4 regions of the Variovorax sp. GW821-FHT10D07 genome follow, and region 3 is predicted to be linked to each of the others. Evidence: predicted binding sites of a transcription regulator. Region 3 holds the regulator's gene; each other region holds the start of a gene.
What was found. The regulator sigma-54, encoded in region 3, starts transcription at its own class of promoters, with help from an activator protein. The targets are predictions, from matches to a motif close to TGGCANGNAANCTGCTTT.

Region 1 (4,578 bases), on a different contig from region 3:
CTGGGCTTGAACTCGTTGTAGAGCATGTACGAGGCCAGCGGCACCTCGGCCGTGAGCTTGCCCTCGATGGCGGTGTAGCCCTTCATGTACTGGCGCGCCTCGTCGGGCTGGCCGCGCACCAGCTCGACGCCGCGCGCATAGGCGGCGATGTACTTCTTCGCGGCGTCGGGGTTCTTCTTGAGGAACTCGGTCGTGAGGCTGGCGGCGCCGCCGTGCCAGGGCGCCATCGGGTCGCCGAGGATGTAGCGCGCGACCACGCCGGCCTCGAGCACGCGCGTGGTGCCGTTCATGCGGCCCACGGTGCCCGTGGGCTCGAGCGTGTAGCAGGCATCGACCTGCCCCGCCACCAGCGCGGCCACGTGCTGGCCGATCGGCAGCTCGCTGACCGACACGCCCTTGGCGCCCGCGCGCTCGAGCATGGTCTTGCACAGCGTGACGTTCTGGATGCCCGGGCCCGAGGCCACCTTCTTGCCCGCGAGCTCGGCCATGGCCTTGATCGGGCTGTCCTTGGCGACGATGAACTCGTCGAGCACGAACTTCGCGTTGCTCGGGTTGGTGCAGAAGATCTTGAACAGGCCCGGCTGCGCGATCTCGCCGATCGCGAGGTTGGCCGAGCCGGTGCCGTTGGCGCTGCCGTCGCAGCGGCCCGCGAGCATGGCTTCCATCACCTGCTGCGCGCCCGCGAACTTCTGCGGTTCCACGTCGAGCCCCGCTTCCTTGAAGAAGCCGCGCTCGACCGCCGCGAAGAAGGGCAGGCCCGCGGCCACCGGCCAGAAGCCGACGCGGATCTTCGGTGCCGCCTGGGCGCGCACGATCGCCGGCGCGGCGAGCACCGCGAGGCCGGCGGCGCCGGCCTGCAGCAACTGTCGGCGCGAGGCGGTGGAAGGGAAGTCGGAGATGGACATGGAAGACTCCTCGGTCGGGGTTCGAAGACAACAGGGATTCAGGCGGCGCGGCTCGCGAGGTAGGCGCGCCAGCCGCCATGGCGCGTGACCTCTTCGGCGCCGGCCAGCGCATGGCCCTCGCAGATGAAGCCGTGCACCCAGCGGCCGTCGGCCAGCTCGACGCTGCCCAGGCCCAGCGGCGCGGGGATCAGCGCGAGGAAGCCGCCGACCTCGGCCAGCGGCAGGTCCCACACCTCGAGCGCGATCGCGGCGCCGCCCTCGGCGCTGCGCTGCAGGCCGGGCTTGGGCGGCACGGTCCCGGGCAGTGCGTACAGGCGGTAGCGCGGCGCGGTCTGGATCGCTTCGCGCAGCACGGCGCCGCGCTCGGTGAGCTGGCCGTTGAGCGGCATGCCGCTGAGGTGCGCGCCGACCACCGCGATCGGCAGCGTGGCGGCCTGCGCCGACGCGAGGCCACGGATCGGCCGCGGCGCGGGCAGCGGCTCGCCGGTCGCGCCCTGCGCGAGGCCGGTGGCATGGTGGTAGCGCTGGCCCAGCTCGGCCAGCGCGAGGTCGCTGCCGCAGCGGCCGATCAGCGTGATGCCGAACGGCAGGCCGTCGGGCCGCAGGCTGCTGGGCACCGAGAGCGCGGCGTAGTCGAGCAGGTTGACGAAGTTGGTGTAGGCGCCGAGGTTGCGGTTGAGCGCCACCGGGTCGGCGCGCATCGCGTCGCGCGTGTAGTGCGTGGGCGCGGTGGGCACCAGCAGCACGTCGATGTCGCGCCACATCGGCTCGGCCTGCTGCGCGAGCGCGCGCAGCCGGGTCTGGGCCTCGAACACGTCGGCCGCGTTGTAGCCGCGGCCCTGCGCGAGGATGCCGCGCACCGGCTCGACGACCTCGGTCTCGTGGCGGTCGAAGAAGGCGCGCACCGCGGCATAGCGCTCGGCCACCAGCGCGCTGTCGTAGAGCAGCGCGGCGGCTTCGGCCAGCGGCGCGAAGGGCACGGTGACGGCCGTGCCGCCCAGCGCCTCGAGGCGCCGGCGAGCATCGGCGAAGGCGGCCTCGGCGAGCGTGTCGCCGAAGAAGGCGAGGCGGTCGGGCACGCCGAAGCGGAAGGCGGCGGGGAAGGGCCTGGCATCGAGCGCGATGTCGCGCGAATAGGGATCGCGCGCATCGAAGCCGAGCGCGGCCTGCAGCACCTCGACCGCGAGCGCGACCGTGCGCGCGAAGATCGAGACGCAGTCGACGCTCTGCGCGGCCGGCACCACGCCGGCGGTGCTCAGCAGCCCGCGCGAGGGCTTGAGGCCGACGATGTTGTTGAGGCCCGCGGGCACGCGGCCCGAGCCGGCCGTGTCGGTGCCGAGCGCGAAGTCGGCCTCGCCGGTGGCGACCACGCGCGCCGAGCCCGAACTCGAGCCGCCGGACACGTAGCGTGCATCGAAGGCATTGCCGACCTCGCCATAGGGCGAGCGCGTGCCGTTGAGGCCGCAGGCGAACTGGTCGAGGTTGGTCTTGCCGAGCAGCGACGCACCGGCGTCGAGCAGCCGCTGCACCACGGCCGCATGGGCGGCCGGCAGGCGCTCGAAGGCCGGGCAGGCGGCGGTGGTGGGCACGCCGGCGACGTCGATGTTGTCCTTGACGGCGAAGCGCAGGCCCGCGAGCGGGGCGGAGGCGGAAGCGGGCGCGGCCTCCCGCGTGTCGTCGTTCTCGCGCGTCAGCGGCTGCGCGAAACGCAGGATCCACGCCGCGGCGGCCAGGTCTTTCTCGTCATGCACCATGATCAGGCATCCAAACTTGTGTACAAGTCGAGATGCAAGCGGCGTGCCAGCGCGCACGGGCTGCTGCCGATGCGCCTATGTCATCAGCCGCTCAGGTATTTATGTATGGCTCCCTCCCCCGCTGGGGGAGGGTTGGGGTGGGGGCGCCGGGCCTTGCAACAGCGCTGACCGTGTCCACCGCCCGGAGCCCCCATCCCGGCCTTCCCCCAGAGGGGGAAGGAGGAAGACAGGGCGCTCAGCTCTTCTTCGCGTCCCGGTACAGGTTCTCCACCTTCGGCAGATTCGCCTGCAGCTTCGCGATCCGGTCCGGCCCGCTCGGGTGAGTCGAGAGGAAGCTCAGCCCGCCCTGGTTCTTCGAGGCCGTGGCCATCTTGTTCCACAGCGACACCGAGGCCTTCGGGTCGTAGCCGGCGCGCGCCGCGAGTTCCAGGCCGACGAGGTCGGCCTCGGTCTCGTCGCCGCGGCTGAACTTGAGCGTGAGCAGCTGGGTGCCCGCGCGCGCGGCGAGGTCGCCGACCTGCCCCAGGCCGAGCAGCTGCGCACCGATCGAGAGCGCGGCGCCGGTGCCCGCGCTCTTGGCCATGCGGGCGCGCGCATGCTCGCGCAGCGCATGGGCCATCTCGTGGCCCATCACCATCGCGACCTCGTCGTCGGTGAGCTTGAGCTGGTCGAGGATGCCGGTGAAGAAGGCGATCTTGCCGCCCGGCAGGCAGAAGGCGTTGATCTGCTTGCTGCCGATCAGGTTGACCTCCCACTTCCATTGCCGCGCGCGGCTGTTCCAGGGCGTGGCGAAGGGGATCAGCCGGTTGGCGATGGCACGCAGCCGCTGCAGCTGCGGATTGCCGTCGCCCGCGAGCGCGTTCTTGGCGCGCGCCTGCTGCAGCAGCTCGCCGTACTGCTGGCCGCCCGCGGCCTCGATGCGGTCGGCCGGCACGAGGTTGCGCGCCACCGAGGCATTGCCGACGTCGACCTGCGCGAGTGCCGGCCCGCTCAATGCCGCGCCGGCCGCGGCCAGCAGGAAGGCGCGCCGCGGCTGCCAGGCCGAGGCATGGGAGGGGACCGGGGCGGAGCGATCGCAGCGTGTGCACATATGGGGCCGGATGATAGGAACAAATGAAGACGTCTTGGTGGATGACCCGGCGGCCGACAGGCGCGGCGCTCATGGACAATCGCCCCCACATGTCTTCCGTCCCGCCCGCCGAATCCACCGCCGCCGGTTCGCCGCCCTGGCGCGACGCCCTGAAGGTCTACCTCGAACCCGCCACCTTGCGCATGCTGGCACTGGGCTTCTCGGCCGGGCTGCCGCTGCTGCTGGTGCTGGGCACGTTGAGCTTCCGGCTGCGCGAGGCCGGCATCGACCGCGCCACCATCGGCTACCTGAGCTGGGTCGGGCTGGCCTACGGCTTCAAATGGGTCTGGGCGCCGCTGGTCGACCGGCTGCCGCTGCCGCCGCTGACCACGCTGCTCGGGCGCCGGCGCGGCTGGCTGCTGCTGGCGCAGGGGATGGTGATCGCGGGGCTGGTCGGCATGGCGGTCAACGATCCGCGCCAGGGGCTCATGCCGATGATCTGGTGCGCGCTGCTGGTGGCCTTCGGCTCGGCCACGCAGGACATCGCGCTCGACGCCTTCCGCATCGAGTCGGCCGAAACCCGCAAGCAGGCGGCGCTGGCGGCCGCCTACCAGACCGGCTACCGGCTCGCGATGATCTGGGCCGGGGCCGGGGTGCTGTGGGTGGCGGCCTGGGCCGAGGTCGCGCCGGCCGCGGCAGCGGTGGGCGCGGCGGCCGGCGCGGCCTACCAGAACGGCGCCTGGAAGACGGCCTACCTCGTGATGGCCGGCTCCATGTTCGTGGGCGTGCTCACGGTGCTGCTGTCGCCCGAGCCCGCAAAGCGCTCGCTGTCGGCGCCGCGCAATGCCGC
Region 2 (4,578 bases), on a different contig from region 3:
GACCATGCCTTCGCGCACTTTCCGGGCGAGGCCAACATGCGCGCGCGCATCGGCGCGCTGCGCGCCTTCGACGTCGCCGCGCGCCTCGGCGAGATCGCCGCGCCCGCGCTGATCGCGGCCGCCAAGGACGACGTGCTCGTGCCCTGGACCTGCTCGCAGCACCTGGCCGACGGCCTGCGCGACGTCACGCTCGACTTCGTCGCGCACGGCGGCCATGCCCACAGCGTGACCGAGGCCGCGGCCTTCAACCGCGGCCTGCTCGATTTCCTCTCGCGGGTCGCCGCACCCGCCGCCATCGCATGACCACTTCCACTTCGCTCGACGACGCGGCGCTCGCGCTGCTCTTCACCGCCGCGCGCAGCCACAACGGCTGGACCGCCGAACCGGTGTCCGACGCGCAGCTGCGTCAGCTGCACGCGCTCGCCAGCCTGGGCCCGACCTCGGCCAACTGCTCGCCCGCGCGCTTCGTGTTCGTGCGCACGCCCGAGGGCAAGGCACGGCTCGCGCCCGCGCTGTCCAAGGGCAACCTCGAGAAGACGATGAGCGCGCCCGTCACCGTCATCGCCGCCTGGGACCGCAAGTTCTACGACCGGCTGCCCACGCTGTTCCCGCATGCCGATGCGCGCAGCTGGTTCACCGGCAGCCCCGAGGCCGCGCACGAGACGGCCTTCCGCAATGCCAGCCTGCAGGCCGGCTACCTGCTGCTGGCGGCGCGCGCGCTCGGGCTCGACGCGGGCCCGATGTCGGGCTTCGACAAGGCCAAGGTCGACGCCGCCTTCTTCGAAGGCAGCGACTGGACCGTCAACTTCCTCATCAACCTCGGCCACGGCGACGCGTCGAAGCTGTTCGGGCGCCTGCCGCGCCTGGGCTTCGACGAGGCCTGCGTGCTGGCCTGAAAGCCCTCGGCATGCAACACGCCATGGCCTGCGCTCCGATGCCCGCCGGTTTGCCATCCGGCCTGCAGAAAACCGACTACCGCAACGCGATGGCGCGACTGGGCGCGGCCGTCAACATCATCACCACCGACGGTCCCGCGGGCCGCGCCGGCTTCACGGCCTCGGCCGTCTGCAGCGTGACCGACGAGCCGCCGACCCTGCTCGTGTGCCTCAACCGCTCGGCCTCGGTGTACCCGGCCTTCAAGGCCAATGGCGTGCTGTGCGTGAATGTGCTCGCCGCGGGCCACCAGTCGCTGTCCGCGCTGTTCGGCGGCCGCACGCCGATGGACGAGCGCTTCGCCGCCGGCCGCTGGCGCCGCGATGCCACCGGCTCGCCGATGCTCGAGGACGCGGCCGTCTCCTTCGACTGCCGCGTGATGCACGCCACCAGCGCGGGCACGCACGACGTGCTGTTCTGCGAAGCCGTGGCCATCGCCATCGGCGGCGCGGCGCAGGGGCTGATCTACTTCGATCGGCGTTATCACGAGATCGCGGCGCCGCCGCACTGAAGCCGCGAACTCAACGCGGCTCGATGCCCTGCAGCACGATGCGCTGCACGTTCTCCACGGTGCGCTCGAAGAAGCCCTCGTCCTCGAGCGTGTGACCCGACAGCGCCTGCACCTGCACGCCGAAGTCGGCGTAGTGCTGCGTGATCGCCCACAGCGCGAAGATCAGGTGCGGCGGATCGACCGGCGCGAGCTTGCCGGCCTCGACCCAGGCGCGGATCACTTCGGATTTCTTCTCCACCAGCGTGCGCAGCTCGCGATCGAGTTCGTCGCGCAGCAGCGGCGCGCCCTGGATCATCTCGAGGCAGAACAGGCGCGAGGCATCGGGCCGGTCGCGCGAGATCACGAGCTTGCGGCGGATGTAGTCGCCGATCGCCTCGCGCGGATCCTGCTCGGCGCTGAAGCCGCGCAGCGGCTCGAGCCACAGCGCGAGCAGGTCGCGCAGCACGTTGACGTAGAGCTCTTCCTTGTTCGCGAAGTAGTAGAGCAGGTTGCTCTTCGACACGTCGGCGCGCGCGGCCACCTGGTCGATCGAGGTGCCGTGCAGCCCGAAGCGCGAGAACAGCCCGAGCGCCGCACCCAGGATCGCGCTGCGCTTGTTCTCGATCTGGCGCAGCCGCCGGTTCACCGCCGACGCGCTGCGCACGGCGGGCTTGCGGCTCGGCTTCTCGCTGTGGCTGGCCGCGGCCAGCGCCTTGGTCTTCGGCATCTTCCCTCGCTCTTTCTGTCTTCGTCGGTCGTTGGTTCGGAACGCGCACCACTGTAAGGCCGCGATGCATCGCACTGCGCCGTGCCGGTGTTCGCTAGGGCCTTGCGGCGCACCATGCTGACGCGACGAAAGCGATTTGTCCATTTGGTCCAACTGGCACAGACGTTGCATGGCGAAAGGCATGCCAAGCCCATGGAGCCATTCGCCATGACCCTGCTGTCCGTTCCCATCATCGATCTCGCGCCGTACTTCGCCGGCACCGCCGAAGGCAAGGCCGAGGTCGCGCACAAAGTCGACGAAGCCTGCCGCAGCATCGGCTTCCTCGTGATCACCAACCACGGCATCGCGCCCGAGCTGATCGAACGCGTGGCCTCGCTGTCGCGGCGCTTCTTCGAGCTGCCCCTGGCCGAGAAGCGCAAGGTCGACCGCCCGCGCGAGGACGCGGTGCGCGGCTACAGCGCGGTCGGCGAGGAAGGCCTGTCGTACAGCCTCGAGGAGGCGGCACCGGGCGACCTCAAGGAGTCGTTCTCGATCGGTCCCTCGAACGTGCCCGACGACGACTACCACCGCGGTCCCGCGGCCGGTCCGCATTTCGAGCCCAACAGCTGGCCGCCGATCGAGGGCTTCCGCGAAGCCTACGAGGGCTACTTCGAGGCGATGAGCGATCTCTCGCGCTCGCTGATGCGCGTGTTCGCGCTCGGCCTCGCGCTGCCCGAGCGCTTCTTCGACGACAAGATCGACCGCCACATCAGCATGTTCCGCGTGCTGAGCTATCCACCGCAGCGCGAGCAGCCGCTGCCGGGCCAGCTGCGCGCGGGCGCGCACAGCGACTACGGCAGCCTCACGATCGTGCTGCCCGACGACAAGGGCCTGCAGGTGTTCAACAAGGCCGGCCAGTGGGTCGACGTGCCGCAGGTCGAGGGCGGCCTGGTCGTCAACATCGCCGACCTGATGATGCAGTGGACCAACGACCAGTGGGTGTCGACGCTGCACCGCGTGATCAACCCGCCCTTCGAAGTGGCGAGCACCAACCGCCGGCAGTCGCTGGTGTTCTTCCACCAGCCCAACTACGACGCGATGGTCGAGTGCCTGCCGAGCTGCCTCGCGCCCGGCGAACAGCCGAAGTACGCGCCGATCTCCTCGGGCGACCACCTGACCTCGAAGTTCGTCAAGCAGACGACCTTCGGCGGCACCAAGGTGACGGCGTAGAGCACATGGCCCACCTGTCCTACGTCAACGTCTTCGCGAAGGACGTGGTCGCGCTCAGCGGCTTCTACCAGCGCGTGTTCGGCTTCCCCGAGATCGAGGCGATCCGCTCGCCGATCTTCCGAGGCCTCGACACCGGCAAGTCGAGCCTGGGCTTCAACGCGCTCGATGCCTACGAACTGCTGCAGCTCGCCGAGTTCTCCGACACGCGCGGCGTGAAGTTCCTGCTCAACATCGACGTCGACAGCCAGGACGAGGTCGACCGGATGGTGCCGATCGCGCTCGAGGCCGGCGCCACGCTCGTCAAGGCGCCCTATCGCACCTACTACGACTGGTACCAGTCGGTGCTGCTCGATCCCGAGGGCAACGTGTTCCGCATCAACTTCATGCTGTGACGCGAACGCGGCGTCCTCGCGGCTCTTCGCTTTCCTTCCCCCTTCCGCCATGCCTCTTTCGAAAGGTTGCTCCATGCCGCGCACTTCCGTTTCCTGCCTCGCCCTGACCTTCGCGGCGGGCGCGGCGTCCCTCGCGGCGCTGCCCGCGGTCGCCGCCGACGGCTTCACGCTCAAGGACAAGCCCAAGATCGCGATGCTCTACTTCGGCCCCAAGAACGACGGCGGCTGGACCCAGGCCTTCGACGAGGCGCGCGCGAAGATCGAGAAGGAACTCGGCCAGAAGATCCAGTTCGTCGAGAACGTGCCCGAGGACGCCTCGGCCATCAAGCCCGCGGCCGAGAAGTTCATCCAGCGCGGCGCCAACATCGTCATCGGCACGGCCTTCGGCTACTCCGACAGCTTCAAGGACCTGGCCGCCAAGTACCCCGACGTCGCCTTCCTCAACGGCTCGGGCACCACCAACGGCCGCAACCTCGAATCCTTCTACGGCCGCACCTACGAGAGCCAGTACCTGTGCGGCATGGCCGCAGGCGCGGCCTCCAGGAGCGGCAAGCTCGGCTTCGTCGCGGCCAATCCCTTCGGCGTGGTGAACTGGACCATCAACGCCTTCGCGCTCGGCGCGCAGAAGATGAACCCCAACGCCACCGTCAACGTGATCTACACCGGCGCGTGGAACGACCCCGTGAAGGAACGCGCGGCCGCCGCCGCGCTGATCGACCAGGGTGCCGACGTGATCGGCCAGCACGTCGACAGCCCGACGCCGCAGATCGTCGCGCAGGAGCGCGGCGTCTACGGCACCGGCCACCACCGCGACCTGCGCCAGTTCG
Region 3 (4,578 bases):
GTCTGGCGCGATGGGCCGCATACAATGCAGAGCAAGTTTCGTGCCTCTATGACATCGCACTCTCACCCCACCTCCTCCCTTCGCCGCACCGGTCGCCTCGTGCTGGCCGCGCTGCTGCTGGCCGGCTCCGCCGCCGCCGCCCTGGCCGAAACGGCCGACCGGACCAAGCCGATGAACATCGAATCCGATTCGATGCGCTACGACGATCTCAAGCAGACCAGCGTCTTCACCGGCAACGTGGTGGTCACAAAGGGCACCATCATCATCCGCGGCGCGCGCATCGACGTGCGCCAGGACCCCGAGGGCTACCAGTACGGCGTGGTCACCGCGGCGCCCGGCAAGCTCGCCTATTACAAGCAGAAGCGCAACGGCAACGGCGACGAGTGGATCGAGGGCGAGTCCGAGGTCATCGAGTACGACAGCCGGGCCGACAACGTCAAGTTCATCCGCCGCGCCGTCATGCGTCGCCTGGTCGGCGCCACGCCCAACGACGAGAGCAGCGGCGCGCTGATCGTCTACGACCAGAGCAACGACACCTACACCGTCAACGGCTCGACCGTGCCGCCCAACGCCGGCGTGTCGGCGCCGGGTGGCGGCGGCCGCGTCAAGGCCATCCTCACGCCGAAGTCGGCCGCGCCCGCCGCACCGGGTGCGCCCGGCGCCGCGGCGCCGGCCACGCGCCGTCCCGCGGCCCCGGCGCCCACGCCGGCACCGGGCGCCGGACTGCGCTCCACCACCACGCTGAGCGGCGAAGGGGAAGAACGCAAGTGATCGAAGCCGCCGGAACCCAGGAAGCCAACGGCGTGCCGGGCAGCCGCCTCGTCGCGCGCGGCCTGCAGAAGAGCTATGGCAGCCGCAAGGTGGTCAAGGACGTCTCGCTCGACGTGCAGAAGGGCGAAGTGGTCGGACTGCTCGGGCCCAACGGCGCCGGCAAGACCACCTCGTTCTACATGATCGTCGGGCTGGTGCGCGCCGACGCGGGCGAGATCTCCATCGACGGCGAGCCGATCGCCCACATGCCGATCCACCGCCGCGCGCGCATGGGCCTGAGCTACCTGCCGCAGGAAGCCTCGATCTTCCGCAAGCTCACGGTCGAGGAGAACGTGCGCGCGGTGCTCGAGTTGCAGCGCGAGCCCGATGCCAACGGCCGGCCGCAGGCGCTGTCGAAGCAGCGCATGGAAGAGCGCCTGTCGGAGCTGCTGGCCGACCTGCGCGTCGACCACCTGCGCGATTCGCCCGCGCTCGCGCTGTCGGGCGGCGAACGCCGCCGCGTCGAGATCGCGCGCGCGCTGGCCACCCAGCCGCGCTTCATCCTGCTCGACGAACCCTTCGCCGGCATCGACCCGATCGCGGTGATCGAGATCCAGCGCATCATCAGCTTCCTGAAGGAACGCGGCATCGGCGTGCTGATCACCGACCACAACGTGCGCGAGACGCTGGGCATCTGCGACCACGCCTTCATCATCAGCGACGGCCATGTGCTGGCACAGGGCACGCCCTCGGAGATCGTCGACAACGCCGAAGTGCGCCGGGTCTACCTGGGCGAGCACTTCCGGATGTGATGACCCTCGTGCAAGTCATTTCCTGAGGGCATGAAACAAGGCTTGTCGCTGCGCGTTTCGCAGCATCTCGCGCTGACGCCTCAGCTGCAGCAGTCGATCCGGCTGCTGCAGCTCTCCACGCTCGAACTGAGCCAGGAGGTCGAGCAGATGCTCGACGAGAACCCCTTCCTCGAGCGCACCGCCGAGGAAGCCGCGCGCGAGGAGTTCGGCCTCGACGCCGCCGACACGCCCGCGCCGCGCGAGGACACCGAGCGCGAAGCCGAGAGCGACTACGCGAGCGCCGCGCCCTCGACCTCGAGCAGTTCCACCGAGACCACCTCGTCGTCCGAGGCCGAGCCGGCCCTCGACTCGCCCGAGCGCGAGCCCGACTGGGAAGGCGACGGCACCGTCGACATGGCGCCCGACGACAGCGAATGGGGCAGCGACGCGCCCGCGCGCAACAACAGCAGCACCGGCGACGACGAGCGCGCCGATGCCACCGAGCTCGCGCGCAGCCAGGAATCGCTGCAGTCCTTCCTGCACCGCCAGGCGCTGAGCCTGCGGCTCAACGAGAACGACAGCGCCGCGCTGCGCTTCTTGATCGAGTCGCTCAACGACGACGGCTACCTCGAGGATTCGCTGCCGGCGCTGGCCTCGGGCCTCGCGGGCGACGACAACGACCAGTTCGACGAGCTGGTGCACCACTTCCAGGTCGCGCTGGGCTTGCTGCAGAGCCTGGAGCCCGCGGGCGTGGGTGCGCGCGACCTCGGCGAATGCCTCGCGATCCAGCTGCGCGCGCTGGCCGACGAAGACGAGACCGAGGACGAGGAGCTGGTGCGCAAGACCGCGCTCGCCATCTGCAAGCAGCCGATGGAGCTGCTCGCGCGGCGCGACTTCAAGCGCCTGGCCACGCTCACGCGCACCAACGAGGAGCTGGTGCGCTCGGCGCTGCAGATCATCGCGCGGCTCGAACCCAAGCCGGGCCGCCGCTTCGTCGACGTCGAGCGCAACATCGTCATTCCCGACGTGATCGTCACCAAGACCGGCCGCGGCACCAACGTGAAGTTCCGCGTCATGCTCAACCCCGAGGTGATGCCGCGGCTGCGCGTGCACGACATCTACGCCGGCGCGCTCAAGTCGCACAAGGGCGAGGGCAGCCAGGCGCTGTCGCAGCGGCTGCAGGAGGCGCGCTGGTTCATCAAGAACATCCAGCAGCGCTTCGACACCATCCTGCGCGTGAGCAACGCCATCGTCGAGCGGCAGAAGAGCTACTTCGTGCACGGCGAACTCGCGATGCGCCCGCTGGTGCTGCGCGAGATCGCCGACGAGCTCGGACTGCACGAGTCCACCATCTCGCGCGTGACCACCGCGAAGTACATGTCCACGCCCTTCGGCACGGTCGAGCTCAAGTACTTCTTCGGCTCGGCGCTGGGCACCGAGACCGGCGGCAATGCCTCGAGCACCGCGGTGCGCGCGCTGATCAAGCAATTCGTCGGTTCGGAGAGCGTGAAGAAGCCGCTGTCGGACAGCCAGATCTCCGAGATGCTCAAGGAGCAGGGCATCGAGTGCGCGCGCCGCACCGTCGCCAAGTACCGCGAGGCGCTGCGCATCGCGCCCGCCAACCTGCGCAAGGCCCTGTAGAAAGCCCCCGATGGCCCGACGCCTGCTGTCGCGCTGTGGGCCCTGGGTGTTTGCCATCGCGGCCGCGCTGCTGGCCGCCGGTTGCGCCACCTTGCCCGACGAGGCCCCGCGCGCGCCTACCAAGGCCATCGCCGTGTCGAAGGACACCGCGCTCGGGCGCATCGCGCTGGCCGCGCAGCCCGACCCCGACCTCAGCGGCTTCCGCCTCATGCCCGGTGGCGACTTCGCCTTCGACACCCGCATCCAGCTCGCGCGCCGGGCCCAGCGCACGCTCGACGTCCAGTACTACCAGATCGAGAACGACGAGACCGGCCGCTACCTGCTGCGCACCCTGCGCGATGCCGCGCAGCGCGGCGTGCGGGTGCGCGTGCTGATGGACGACCTCTACACCGCGGGCGAGGACGAGCTGCTGCGCGGCTTCGCGGCCACGCCCAATGTCGAGCTGCGCCTGTTCAACCCCTTCCCGGCCGGCCGCGGCAGCCTGCTCGCGCGCTTCACGGCCTCGCTGTTCGACTTCAGCCGCGTCAACCGGCGCATGCACAACAAGCTGTTCATCGCCGACGGCGCGATGGCCGTGGCGGGCGGGCGCAACATCGGCAACCAGTACTTCCGGCGCACCGCGGGCGAGAACTTCATCGACCTCGATACCTTCGTGACGGGCGCGCTGATCCCGCGCCTGGGCAGCCTGTTCGACCAGTACTGGAACAGCCCCTACGTGCGGCCCGTCGAGTCGGTGGTGGCGAGCGCGCTGCCACCGGACGAACTGCGGCGCCGCTTCGAGGTCGCCACCGGCCCCGACACCACGCCGCCGCCGCCGAAGCCCGCGCCCAACGACCTGCTGGGCTACGGCCCGATCGCCGAGGACCTCGACGCCGGCCGGCTCGGCCTGATCTGGACCACGGCCGAGGCCTATGCCGATTCGCCCGACCGCGTGATCGGCAAGACCGCCTCGTATGGCGGCGTGCCGCTGCTCGACGTCGACAGCGTGCGCTACAACGTGGTCGAGCAGATGCGCCGCGCGCGCAGCGAGGTGACCATCGTCTCGCCCTACCTGATCCCGGGCGCCGCGGGGCTCGAGGTGATGAACGAAATCCGCCGACGCCAGGTGAGGATCAGCGTGGTGACCAACTCGCTCGCCGCCACCGACGAGCCGCTGGTGCACACCGCCTACCGCCGCTACCGGCCCGAGATGCTGCGCCTGGGCGCCGAACTCTACGAACTCAGCACCAACCGCACCCGCCGCAGCGTGCGGCTGGGCCTGTTCGGCACCTCGGTCGGCCGGCTGCATGCCAAGTCGGCGGTGATCGACCAGCGCATCCTGTTCGTCGGCTCGATGAATTTCGACCCGCGCTCCGAGGTCCACAACACCGAGATCGGCCTGTTCATCCGCAGCCCC
Region 4 (4,578 bases), on a different contig from region 3:
CCGGCGTTGATGTGCACCACGGTGCCGCCCGCAAAGTCGAGCGCGCCGTCCTTGCCGAGCAGGCCGCCGCCCCAGACGATGTGGGCCATCGGCACGTAGGCGAAGGTGAACCACAGCACCGAGAACAACAGCACGGCCGAGAACTTGGCGCGTTCGGCGAAGGCGCCGACGATCAGCGCCACGGTGATGGCGGCGAAGGTGCCCTGGAACGCGACGAACACGTACTCGGGGATCGTCGTGAGCGCACCGAAGGTCTCCTGCGACACGCCCTTGAGGAAGATCTTGTCGAAGGTACCGACGAAGCTTCCTTCACCCGTGAAGGCGAGGCTGTAGCCGTAGATGGCCCACAGGATGCTGATCAGCGAGAAGATCACGAAGACCTGCATCAGCACCGACAGCATGTTCTTCGAGCGGCCCAGGCCGCCGTAGAACAGCGCGAGGCCGGGGATGGTCATCAGGATCACGAGCAGCGTGGAGGTCAGCATCCAGGCGGTGTCGCCCGAATCGACCTTGGGTGCCGGTGCCGCGGCCGGTGCGGCGGCGGGCGCAGCGGCAGCCGGTGCCGCTGCGGCGGGCGCCGCGGCCGGTGCCGAGGCCTCGGCGGCCGGCGCCGAAGCGGCGGCGGCGGGCGCGGGCGTCTGCGCGAAGCCGGTGGTGCCGGCGGCAAGCACGCTCAAGCCGAGCGCGAGGGAGACAAGCAGTTTTTTCATGGACGTTGTTCTTTCGGGCCTGGACTCGATCAAAGGGCTTCGCGGCCCGTTTCGCCGGTGCGGATGCGCACGACCTGCTCGAGGTTGTAGACAAAGATCTTGCCGTCGCCGATCTTGCCGGTGCGCGCGGCGCCCTCGACGGCTTCGATCACGCGTTCGACGAGGTCATCCGAGACCGCCGCCTCGATCTTGACCTTGGGCAGGAAGTCGACGACGTACTCCGCGCCGCGGTAGAGCTCGGTGTGGCCCTTCTGGCGGCCGAAACCCTTGACCTCGGTGACGGTGATCCCCTGCACGCCGATGGCCGAGAGGGCTTCGCGCACTTCGTCGAGCTTGAACGGTTTGATGATGGCTGTGACCAGCTTCATGAGTTGCTCCTTTGGATGGAAAGAATTCGCGCGGCAGCATGGGCCGCGCCTCGTTGTGTTGCGTGCTTACAGCGTCTTCGTCAGCGTGAGGATGAAGCGCGGCTTGTTGGGCGAGTAGACCTGCTGCACGGTGTAGAAGCCGAAGTCGTACAGCGGGCCGGCCGCGACGTTGAACGCGTCCTTCTTGTTCGCGCCCTGCACCGAGCCGGTGAGCGTGAGACCGCCGCCGAAGTCGTAGGTGGCGCCGACGTTGTAGTCGACGTAGTTCTTCGCGGCCGTGTTGTGGCGGATGTCGCTGGAGAAGCGGGTGAAGCCCACGGCGGCCTTGAGCGTGACCTTGGGCACGATCTCCTTGCTGTAGCTCAGGTTCAGGTAGCCGGTGTTGCGGCCCTTGAGGCCCGAACCGTTCTTGTTGCCGGCGTAGCCGAAGTAGTCCTTCGACACCGTGTGCGAGTACTTGGCCGTGAACGAGCCGAAGGTTTCGTTGGCGTAGGTGGCCGCGCCGTAGAGCTCGGTGGTGTTGCCGAGGGAGTTGCCCGGGTAGATGTAGGTGAGCGCACCGACGTCCATGTCCAGCGGGCCGGCCTTGAACTTGTAGCCGCCGTACAGGTCGACCTCGACGCTGTTGCCCTTGAGCCAGTTGACGCTGGAGTTCCAGTTGCCGACATAGAAGCCGCTCTCGCCGAAGGCGTAGTCGAAGCCGCCCTGGATGGCGGGCTTCACGCCGCGGGTCTTGGCGAAGTCGTCCCGGCCGATCATGTCCTGGTCCTGGCCGCGGAACTTGTAGTTCGTGGTCAGCGAGATGTTGGCCGTGATCGGGGAAGCAGCGGGTGCCGCGGCAGGCGCCGCCGCAGCGTCTGGGGTGGCCTGCGCCAGGGCGGCGCCCGACGTGGTCAGGGCGGTGGCCAGGACGATCAGGGCCTGGGCGGCGGAACGGTGCGTCATCGGGAACTCCTCGCAAGTAGTGTTGTGGAACCTGATGACCCTCAAAGCAGGGAGCGTGCCAAAGTGCACATCCCCCGGTGACCGGTTGAAGCGCGCCCAAGGAAGCCAGCCAAAAATGGTTACAAGCGCAAGGCTTTGTGCCTTGCACCGAAAAAAGAACAAGACGCCCGCGACGACCGGAATCGGGCGCACCAATATAGGGAGGAAGCAGAGAATGAGTCTGTCTTTGGTGCAAAGCCGCGCCTTGCTCGGGCTGGAAGCGGCCAGTGTCACGGTCGAGGTGCATCTGGCCAACGGCCTGCCGAGCTTCACGCTGGTCGGGCTGGCCGAGACCGAGGTCAAGGAAGCGCGCGAACGCGTGCGCTCGGCCATCCAGAACGCCGGGCTGGAGTTCCCGCACAACAAGCGCATCACCGTCAACCTGGCGCCGGCCGACCTGCCCAAGGACTCGGGCCGCTTCGACCTGCCGATGGCGCTGGGCATCCTCGCGGCCAGCGGCCAGATCGAGGGCGCGCGGCTCGCGGGCCACGAGTTCGCGGGCGAACTCTCGCTGTCGGGCGAGCTGCGGCCGGTGCGCGGCGCGCTCGCGATGGCGCTCGCGCTGCACACGCGCGGCATCGCCACCCGGCTGGTGCTGCCCACGCCCAGCGCCGACGAGGCCGCGCTGGTGCCCGGCGGCGAGGTCTACGGCGCCAGGCACCTGCTCGACGTGGTGCGGCGCTTCCTGCCGGCCGACGCGCAGGCGGGCCTGGAGGCGGACGACGAGGGCTGGTCGCGCGCCCATGCGTCCACGCAAGCCCATGCCCCCGCCTATGCCGACATGGCCGACGTGAAGGGCCATGCCGGCGCCAAGCGCGCGCTCGAAATCGCCGCGGCCGGCGGCCACAGCCTGCTGATGATGGGCGAGCCGGGCTCGGGCAAGTCGATGCTGGGCCAGCGCTTCGCCGGCCTGCTGCCGCCGATGCGCATCGATGAAGCACTCGAGAGCGCCGCCATCGCGAGCCTCGGCGGCCGCTTCTCGACCGAGCGCTGGATGCACCGGCCGACCGCGTCGCCGCACCACACCTCGAGCGCGGTGGCGCTGGTCGGCGGCGGTTCGCCGCCGCGGCCCGGCGAGATCTCGATGGCGCACCACGGCGTGCTGTTCCTCGACGAATTCCCCGAGTTCTCGCGCGCCGCGCTCGAGGCGCTGCGCGAGCCGCTCGAGACCGGCACCATCACCATCGCGCGGGCCGCGCGGCGGGCGGATTTTCCGGCGCGCTTCCAGCTCATTGCCGCGATGAACCCCTGCCCTTGCGGTTTTCTGGGCGCGCCCACGAAAGCCTGCCGCTGCACGCCCGACCAGGTGGCGCGCTACCAGCGCAAGCTCAGCGGCCCGCTCCTGGATCGCATCGACCTGCACATCGAAGTGCCCGCGGTGTCGGCGCAGCAACTGCTCGATGCGCCCGCGGGCGAGACCACGGCCGCCATCCGCGCGCGCGCAGCCGCCGCGCGCGAACGCGCGATCGAACGCCAGGGCCGGCCCAACCAGGCGCTGCAGGGCGCCGACATCGATCGCCATGCGTCGCTCGGCGACGAGGCGCGCCGCTTCATGCACACGGCCGCCGCCCGGCTCGGCTGGTCGGCGCGCAGCACGCACCGCGCGCTCAAGGTGGCGCGCACCATCGCCGATCTCGCGGGAGCGGCAGTGATCGAGACGGCGCACGTGGCGGAGGCGGTGCAGTACCGGCGGGCGCTGCAGAAGGGCCTGTAGCGCCCCGCGCATCGCTTAGAGTGCGGCGCAGTCCCGCTCACTCCAGGCCCGCCATGACAAACCGCGCCCTCCTCGTCATCGACATGCAGAAAGGCATGCAGGAACCGCGCGCGGGCCGCCGCAACAACCCCGGCGCGGAAGCCCAGGTGCAGCGCCTGCTCATGCACTGGCGCGACAGCGGCCGCCCCGTGGTCCATGTGCGCCACATGTCGCGCTTCGCCGAGTCGGTGTTCTTCCCGGGCCAGCCCGGCGCTGAATTCCAGGACGCGCTGGCACCGCTGCGCGCCGAGCACGTGGTCGAGAAGAACGTGACCGATGCCTTCACGCACACGGGCCTCGAGCGCTGGCTGCGCGTGCGCGGCATCGAGGCGCTCGTGGTGGTCGGCGTGGCCACCAACATGTCGGTCGAGGCCACGGCGCGCACGGCGAGCTGCCTCGGCTTCGCGGTCACGGTGGTGTCCGATGCCAGCTTCGCCTTCGACCGCGCGGGCATCGATGGCGCCACTTTCGGCGCGGAGCAGGTCCACGCGATGGCGCTGGCCAACCTGCAGGGCGAGTACGCCCAGGTGGTGACGGCAGCCAGCCTGCTCGGCTGACCGCCGCCTTCGCCCCTTACTTGAACTCGTGGCTCACCACCGGCGCTGACTTGCTGTCCTGCACCGTCACGCGCTGCCGGTAGACCTCGAGGTCGCCGTTGCGCACCTCGATGTTGTAGATGCCGGGGCGCAGCGACAGCGACTTGAGCGGCGGGCTCACGCCGCGGTCGGCGCCGTCGACGAAGACCTGGCCCCAGGGCCGGATG

Region 1: a site for sigma-54 is predicted at 2,691-2,708, ahead of atzF (allophanate hydrolase). Genes of this name have one in related genera too.
Region 2: a site for sigma-54 is predicted at 2,305-2,322, ahead of AC07PU_RS16680 (isopenicillin N synthase family dioxygenase). Genes of this name have one in related genera too.
Region 4: a site for sigma-54 is predicted at 2,067-2,084, ahead of AC07PU_RS14970 (TorF family putative porin). Genes of this name have one in related genera too.

Annotation. Positions count from the first base shown of each region.
Region 1 is NZ_JBWKMZ010000004.1:186,723-191,300, reverse strand. It holds gene AC07PU_RS15305 (ABC transporter substrate-binding protein) at 1-905, opposite strand, end outside; gene atzF (allophanate hydrolase) at 944-2,659, opposite strand; gene AC07PU_RS15295 (M48 family metallopeptidase) at 2,895-3,749, opposite strand; gene AC07PU_RS15290 (AmpG family muropeptide MFS transporter) at 3,839-4,578, shown strand, end outside.
Region 2 is NZ_JBWKMZ010000004.1:463,968-468,545, reverse strand. It holds gene rutD (pyrimidine utilization protein D) at 1-303, shown strand, start outside; gene AC07PU_RS16695 (malonic semialdehyde reductase) at 300-896, shown strand; gene rutF (NADH-dependent FMN reductase RutF) at 908-1,444, shown strand; gene rutR (HTH-type transcriptional regulator RutR) at 1,455-2,150, opposite strand; gene AC07PU_RS16680 (isopenicillin N synthase family dioxygenase) at 2,358-3,359, shown strand; gene AC07PU_RS16675 (VOC family protein) at 3,365-3,751, shown strand; gene AC07PU_RS16670 (BMP family ABC transporter substrate-binding protein) at 3,825-4,578, shown strand, end outside.
Region 3 is NZ_JBWKMZ010000022.1:50,068-54,645, forward strand. It holds gene lptA (lipopolysaccharide transport periplasmic protein LptA) at 49-771, shown strand; gene lptB (LPS export ABC transporter ATP-binding protein) at 768-1,562, shown strand; gene AC07PU_RS38660 (RNA polymerase factor sigma-54) at 1,593-3,182, shown strand; gene AC07PU_RS38665 (phospholipase D family protein) at 3,193-4,578, shown strand, end outside.
Region 4 is NZ_JBWKMZ010000004.1:119,420-123,997, reverse strand. It holds gene AC07PU_RS14980 (ammonium transporter) at 1-710, opposite strand, end outside; gene glnK (P-II family nitrogen regulator) at 740-1,078, opposite strand; gene AC07PU_RS14970 (TorF family putative porin) at 1,145-2,023, opposite strand; gene AC07PU_RS14965 (YifB family Mg chelatase-like AAA ATPase) at 2,238-3,776, shown strand; gene AC07PU_RS14960 (cysteine hydrolase family protein) at 3,830-4,372, shown strand; gene AC07PU_RS14955 (serine/threonine-protein kinase) at 4,389-4,578, opposite strand, start outside.